Regions from separate parts of the Paenibacillus sp. F411 genome, predicted to be linked through region 2. Evidence: predicted binding sites of a transcription regulator. Region 2 holds the regulator's gene; the other holds the start of a gene.
The links. Region 2 encodes LexA, which represses DNA repair genes until DNA is damaged. Its sites were predicted from a motif close to CGAACATATGTTCG; they were not measured.

Region 1 (3,652 bases), on a different contig from region 2:
TTGAAGAAATTTATCTACAACCACATATCCATATGGTACGATCCCCCCCAGCCATTGACCTTGGCGAGCAACTCGATTCGCACCATGCCAGAGGGTTTCGAGGAGGGTATCTCGATCAAACTCAGCTTGACCAGCCAGGACAGTAATGACGAATCTACCCATTGGCGTACTGGTATCAAAAGGTTCGGTCATGGATTTGATAGTAACTCCGTATTCTTCGAGCTCATAGATGGCATCAAGTGTCACTCGAGCCTTCCTACCAAGACGTTTCATATTATATATAAGGACGCTTTTGAACTTACCAGCCATAGCATCCTCTAAAAGTCGTTTGCCTTCCGGCCGTTCATTAAGAGGGACGGTTCCTGAGACTCCATCATCTTTATACCAATCAACAATATTTAAACCATGAAGCTCACAATATTTGATTGCAAATTCAATCTGGCTCTGGATGGTTTCACGTTCTTGTTGATCGTCACTGGAGACCCGAGGGTATATGGCAACATCTTTGATTTCATTATCTGAGGCAAAATTTATCATAGGAAAATCCTCCTTATTTGCAATATGCTCCGTTAAATTCCATAACAGTTTTGAGTTCTTTCATCTGAATCACAAAGCTTTGTGAAGCATAATTGTATCTGTTTGTGAGATGACGAAGTTTTAAGCTGATTTTGCCATCTTTGTAATCTAGGTCATCGCTTAATACAGGTAGGCAAGCAGCAAAAACATGTAGTTCACTCTCATCAATATGAGCAAGGGAATCGTCTAAAGAAAACTGAAGCACATCACATGTATGTAAAGTTTGTTCATCAATATGCAGTATCAACTGTGATGGGCACTCCAGATTGCCCGCTGGATCGTAATATGCATAGATTTGTGTTTCTGTCGGGACGTTAACCGGCTCATCACCTGCAATAGGTAACCTAGACAACATCAGGGTGCTTTGGAGCTCTCTTCTTTGAATTTGAAGGAGTCGCTGCTTAGCAAGTTTTGGAGGTACACTAAACAATTTCGCTAGATAATATGTTGCGCCCTTTTGGTTTTCGGGGATGTCAAGTTGAGAAATCATAAAGAAAGGCATTGACGCGTATAACAGGAAGGCTTTTGCATCAGCTTCCTGGCCATCTCTAAAGAGTTTGTTCATTCTTCGTTGATCTCCGGCATGTCTAAGCACATGGCAGAGTTCATGGAAGTATACCATCCGTGCAATAGGATGGGGGTCCCTCTTGTTTAAGAAGATAACTCTCTCTTCATTATCAGAAAATGGCAGGCATTGATCATAACGTAGATCAACAAGAAATACCTCACTGATCCGATCTAAATCCATATCCTCTGGTTGAAGGATACGACTTGCACGGTAACGATTAGATACCCACTGCTCCAGTGTAGTTTCGTAATAGTTAGGAAAAATCATGTATACACCTCGAAAAGGGAATGTATGTTCGTTTATTGATGTAAAAGAAAAGCCCGATAGGGCTGTTAAGCAGAAAGTTACTTATAATCCTTATATATTCCCATAGGCTGGAGTGCTTGTTATTTCTTCGAGTCTTTCTTTGCTTGTTCAGCTGCCCGGCGTTTCATATCGCGATATCTCTCAAGGGCTGCCTCCATTTCCTCTATTTCATCCTGTGTGTATTGTTCTGGTCCACCGTAAAATGACATATTCGTCTGGTAACCCTTAGGGTAGTCTGTTCTACCAAGTAAATAATCGGTAGTGACATCAAAGAAATCAGCAAATGCATTCATTTCAACATCCTCAACAGGACGTTTGCCTGCTTCGATACGCGAAAGAACACTATTATTAATCCCAATTTTATTTGCCAGATCAAGTTGAGTGAGACCTTCGCGTTCTCTTAATTTTTTAATACGGTCTCCAGCAACGGACAAGTATGCCACTCTCCTCATTGTTTTCTAATATGGCAATGATATTCTAACATTTTTCTAAAACAGAAAAAACTATTTTGCTAAAACAACAAAAAAGTGATTGACTTTGCTAAAACAGCAATGTATATTAAAGCAAGAAGGTTTGCTGAAACAGCAAATTAGCGAGGAGGTGTAAAGTGGGTAAAAAGTCAGAGCAATTCACCAGTGAAGTAAATCTGGAGTTTGTAAAGCAGCGGAGACTTGAGCTGGGATTATCATTACAGGACTTGGCTGAATCGTTAGGTTTTAAGAATGCATCAACATATATGAAGTATGAGGAGGGGAGTTACTCTTTCAAAGCGAACCAGTTGCCTGCACTTGCAAATAAATTAGAATGTAGAATTGAAAATTTTTTTGGTCTCGGATTTGCTAAAATAGCAAAATAGAGAAGTGGTGTGAAAAGTGGAATAACATCCAGGACATATAAGAAGTACGTGGAACGCCTGATTCTTAAGAAGTCAATCTTGAGCCGAGCTGAAGTTGCTATGTCCTTTTGGAATTTGAATTAGGAGGAGAAGAACATGGGTAATCCATCGGGAATAACTTATCGAGCTGAATATGAGCCAGACATGGAGAGGATGGTCGAAGCCCTAAGAATCGTACACGAGGCTCCTCATCCAGAGAAAAAGGAAGATGTTGAGCTCGAGGAAGGAGCCTAGGATGCGATTTAGATGGGTACGTCAAACATCTCGATCCGCCTGTGTATCAGCCATTGTTACCAGAAGGTTGCTAAAAAACATCGATACTGAGATCGCATTGAACATGTCGCTCCCACATTATTCTATAAATCACGAAAGTATATCAAAGCTTGAGCGGAAACGGGTGCTGAAGGAAGCGCATGAAAACTTGAAGAGGATAGAAGAAAGCCGCTGGAGCGGTACCAGCTGCCAGCGGCGAAGGGGATGACGAGAGGGGAAAGTCTTACTAACAACTTCATATTACAGCATTTCCTTGTCCGTCATCATCCCAATAATCGGACAAAGGAGAAGATCGAGATATGGCAATCGGACAATTCGGATCAGCACTCGATGAAGTATTAAAACGCAAAGGAGACACAAGAGGGAATGCCGGGACTGCAGCACATGTAGATGCCTCACTCATTGGAAAAGTCATAAAGGGCACAAGGAAGCCATCCAAAGAAGTTATGGCATCTACCACCCAGTATTACGATGACGGTCAGTTATACATTGCGGCAGCCGGAGAAGTGACCGGTGGCGCCTTTGCACCTTGGCTCAACAATGTGGATTTACATAGGGCGAGTGTATTAATCAAGAGCGTGGAAGAGATCAAAGAAGTGCTTACTGCATCCGGACAAGCTCCTATTAGCAAGACAAATGAGCAGATCGATGAGTCGGAACGCCAGCAGATTAAGCGGCTGCTTATGGAAACGGTCGAGGCGATCACCGCGCTGACCCATCTAGCGGCGGTGCTGTGTAAAGAATATTCCTTTTCATGGCTCGCTACTTGGAAAGAGCACCGCTCAGTCATGAAATCGAAAAAGTATATGAAATGAGGTTTCTGTATGTTGAGAAGTGATTTGGTAAGACAAGCTTTGCAGGCGGGAAGAAATGCTGAACATAACCTGCATATCATTGTTCGTAATCCGGATAAAATGATACATCCTAACAAGTTGATTGATGGAATTACCTATCTAAACACCATGATCCGATTCGCAGAAAATGAAGTGGAAATGAAAAAAGACCGCCGGCCAGGGCAGTCCCGTTTGAGAACA
Region 2 (3,652 bases):
TCCAAACAAGCAAGTGATCCAAATAATCTGATAGATGGAAAATTTATCTTCCTCATAAAGAGCTAGTATATATGTGGTAGAATTAACTGAATAATACACAGTGAACGACGTCCTGTTTTAAGTACTTCTACAAACCTTCATCAGGGTTCAACTCAGGAATGTACTCGGGCAAAAAACTTAAGACAGTCAGCCGTGGTTTGCTTCAAGGGACACCAGTTGTATTGTAAGGCGGTCAGGTAAGTAGGAATTATTGACTCATTCTCAAATTGCAGATGATCGATACGCCCGTCCACCATTTGTTTTTTAGCGCTGGCATGCTTTCCTCGTGAAACGGAGCTTTTTTAGGGATCGGCTTTTGCCATCTTGTAGGTCGTTTTCGCAGAATTGAAGCCCAGCGTGACAGTAGTTTAGACACCTTTTTCCGCATTGTGTTCTCATCAAATTGGATGGTTGTTAGTTTAACGAAACCTCTGCGACTTGGCGTATCTGTTCATCCTTGTGCATCAAAGTAAGGCACGGGAAACAGTGTGAATTTGGGACATTACATAATGTCTTCCTTAATATGATGTGCAATCATAGGATAGAAGAATACAAATAGAAAAATTGTTTTCTAGGAGGAGAGATGATGAGAAAGTTACGTGTTTTGCTTATATTAATTACGACGCTATTATTCATTATGGGTTGTAAGGGGGAGGTTGAAGTTACGAAGGATACTCATGAAGTTAATAAACCTGTACCAGATAACAATGCATTATCAAATCAAGTGATAACGTATGAAAATTTTGACAAACTATTTTTTGATTCTGCTAAAACTTTAAAAATTGAAGGATTTGACTTAAAAAACGGAACTTTTGAAGAGGAGTTAGTAATAGTCGATAAGGATTTATCGTTTAACACACGAGAGATTTTATCTTTGGAAGGAAAGATAGAAAATAACACACCAATACGAACAACTCAAAGAATGCTAATTTTTGAAGATGAAGATACCACTAAGCAAGTAATTATAAAGTTTGCCTACACTAAAAATTTTATAGGAAACGACATTATTGAATATAGTAAAACTAAAGGTCTATCTGACATTGATCAGAACCTATCTCAAAAAACAGATATTTTAACTTTTAGCTATAAAAACTTGATAATTATTGTCCACCAGAATGCAGAGGCTAAAATAGATAGCGAAATAACAAAAAAAGCTACAAGAGCCATTCAGTCTTATCTAAAGAATTTCTAAACTCCAAAATTTATGTTTTATAATTTTATGATACAGTGGCAGCTTTTTTATATCGGAAGCAACAACAAAAAAGATAACCCTGCACAAAGTACAGAGGTCATCTTCTCTTAATTAGATGGTGAATATTCCTAATGAATATCTCTAAAAATGCCTACTACTTTACCTAAAATCGACACATGATTCAAGCGAAGCGGCTCGTACGCCGAGTTCTCTGGCTGAAGACGGATATGATCCTTTTCCTTATAGAAGGTCTTGACTGTAGCTTCGTCCTCTTCGGTCATGGCGACGACAATATCTCCATTGTCCGCGGTCTGCTGCTGTCTTACGATCACGTAATCTCCATTGATGATTCCGGCCTCAACCATACTGTCGCCAGCGACGGAAAGCATGAAAATCTTGTCATCGCCAACAAAATGCTGAGGCAGCGGGAAGTAATCTTCAATATTCTCCGTAGCGGTGATCGGAACGCCGGCGGTAACCTTACCGACTACAGGCACTCTGGAAATCGTATGCGTGAAAAGATTGCTGCTCTCTGACTCTTCCTGGCCCAGCAGTTCAATCGCTCTAGGCTTAGTAGGGTCTCGGCGAATCAGGCCCTTCTTCTCCAGACGGTCTAAATGACCGTGTACCGTAGAGCTGGAGGCCAGTCCGACGGCTTCGCCAATCTCACGAACTGAAGGCGGATACCCTTTACTGCGTACTTCTGTACGGATAAATTCCAATATGGCCAATTGGCGGCTGGATATCTTCGACATTCCTTATCAACCCCATTTATGTAACGTTTGGTAAAAGTATAACATAGAACTACCGTTCGTACAAACATTAGTTCTAAATAATTTTTCTCGGAACAATTGTTCGTAAAAAACGCTTGAAACAAACAAGTGTTCTTGTTATAGTAGATTCAAACAGAACATTTGTTTGGGAGATGATCGACATGCTGAAATATAGTACTTATCGGAGTATTTATGACCACCCGGCGCAGCCGCAAGCTAGTGCACAGGGGAGGAAGTCCTTATCTCAAGCTTTGAATTACATAATGTCTTTAAACCGCAACAAGCTGTTAGGCATTCTGTTCGTGTTCTTTCTGGGCTTTAGCAGCGCATTGACTGTATTTGCAAACGGGGAAGAGGAACCTGCTGAGGTGAGGGAGATCGTTGTGCAGTCAGGTGACACCTTATGGAGCATTGCAGCTAGTCACAAGCCGGATTCCATGGACATCCGTGACTATATTCATACCATTGCGAAGTTTAACGGACTGAATAGCCATGATATTAAATTCGGAGAGGTTCTGAGTTTACCCCTCTACTAAACTGTCATAGGAAATAGGCTTATCTTATACTCATTCCCCTTGATCTGCATTATTTAAAATGACGTATCTGTTTCTTCACAGATGATGATATAATATATCTGACTCTTTCATAATAAAGAGCTTGGTCAAGGCCGCTTTCTTGACAAGCTCTTTTTCTCATGTCACAGTTAGAAATGAACATATAAGTGGAGGTATTCAGATGGACATTGATGCATTGGTGGAGCGTATTAACGTTCTCGCGAGAAAGAATAAGACGGAGGGGTTAACGGAGCAGGAGCAGCAGGAGCGTGCTGAGCTTCGTGAAATCTATCTCAATAATATAAGAAGAAATTTCCGGCAGCAGCTGGATTCCATTGAATTTGTTGATGAAGAGCCCGGTAAAGGGAAAGGCTTAAAGCATTAAGTCTGCTTTTTAAATAAACATGAATAAAGGGGTAAGGACATGTCTCGTTCATGGGAAAGAAAAGTAAGCAAGAACCTGGCCCAGGTCAATAAACAGCGTAAGAAGCAGGGCCAGACCTCTATTGGCGGTAACGGTACAGCGGCTGATGGACACATTTTTAAGGGTCGTAAATATGTACTGCCGATTGTGCTTCTGGCCCTGGCAGGTCTGTACGCTTTGTTGGGCAGAGCTACAGCGAGCGCGGCTGGAGCAAGCGACGTTCTGAACTGGGTAGGAGTTAGTCTGTATGTGCTGCTTGCGATCATGATTTTTTTGAGAAAGCCGTTCTTGAAGGTTGGCCGAAATACGCTGTCAACGTTCAAATTCAATCGCGAACGGAAGCTATCACCTTCCGAAATTAGCAAGATTCGGCTTTTGAACGGCTCTGTCGTTATTGAGACGTCAGCAAAGGGCGGCAATTGGGTGTTTTCCCGTCTGATTAACCGATATGATACGGATGCTATGGGGAAAAGGCTGGAGGAATTCGCCAGCATGCACCAAATTGCGGTGGAGCGGAAGTAACCGACAAATTACAGAAGATTGAAGGGGAGAGGGACATGTCTACTGCTGCTGTGTTGTTTGATTTGGATGATACCCTGCTATGGGATGAGCGAAGTGTAGAAGAGGCCTTTACAGCTACCTGCAAAGCGGCTGCCGACGCTGTCTCCAT

Region 1: the regulator LexA is predicted to act here: its motif matches at 1,429-1,442, upstream of JJQ72_RS02065 (ImmA/IrrE family metallo-endopeptidase).

The regions. Positions count from the first base shown of each region.
Region 1 is NZ_JAGFIP010000001.1:461,591-465,242, forward strand. Features, by position in the region: partial or broken gene JJQ72_RS02060 (recombinase family protein) at 1-537, opposite strand, end outside; gene JJQ72_RS02065 (ImmA/IrrE family metallo-endopeptidase) at 551-1,411, opposite strand; gene JJQ72_RS02070 (helix-turn-helix domain-containing protein) at 1,531-1,884, opposite strand; gene JJQ72_RS02075 (helix-turn-helix domain-containing protein) at 2,058-2,306, shown strand; gene JJQ72_RS02080 (hypothetical protein) at 2,442-2,579, shown strand; gene JJQ72_RS02085 (XRE family transcriptional regulator) at 2,918-3,433, shown strand; gene JJQ72_RS02090 (hypothetical protein) at 3,443-3,652, shown strand, end outside.
Region 2 is NZ_JAGFIP010000002.1:233,010-236,661, reverse strand. Features, by position in the region: gene JJQ72_RS03530 (hypothetical protein) at 623-1,231, shown strand; gene lexA (transcriptional repressor LexA) at 1,360-1,986, opposite strand; gene JJQ72_RS03520 (LysM peptidoglycan-binding domain-containing protein) at 2,166-2,540, shown strand; gene JJQ72_RS03515 (DUF896 domain-containing protein) at 2,740-2,943, shown strand; gene JJQ72_RS03510 (hypothetical protein) at 2,983-3,504, shown strand; gene JJQ72_RS03505 (HAD family hydrolase) at 3,540-3,652, shown strand, end outside.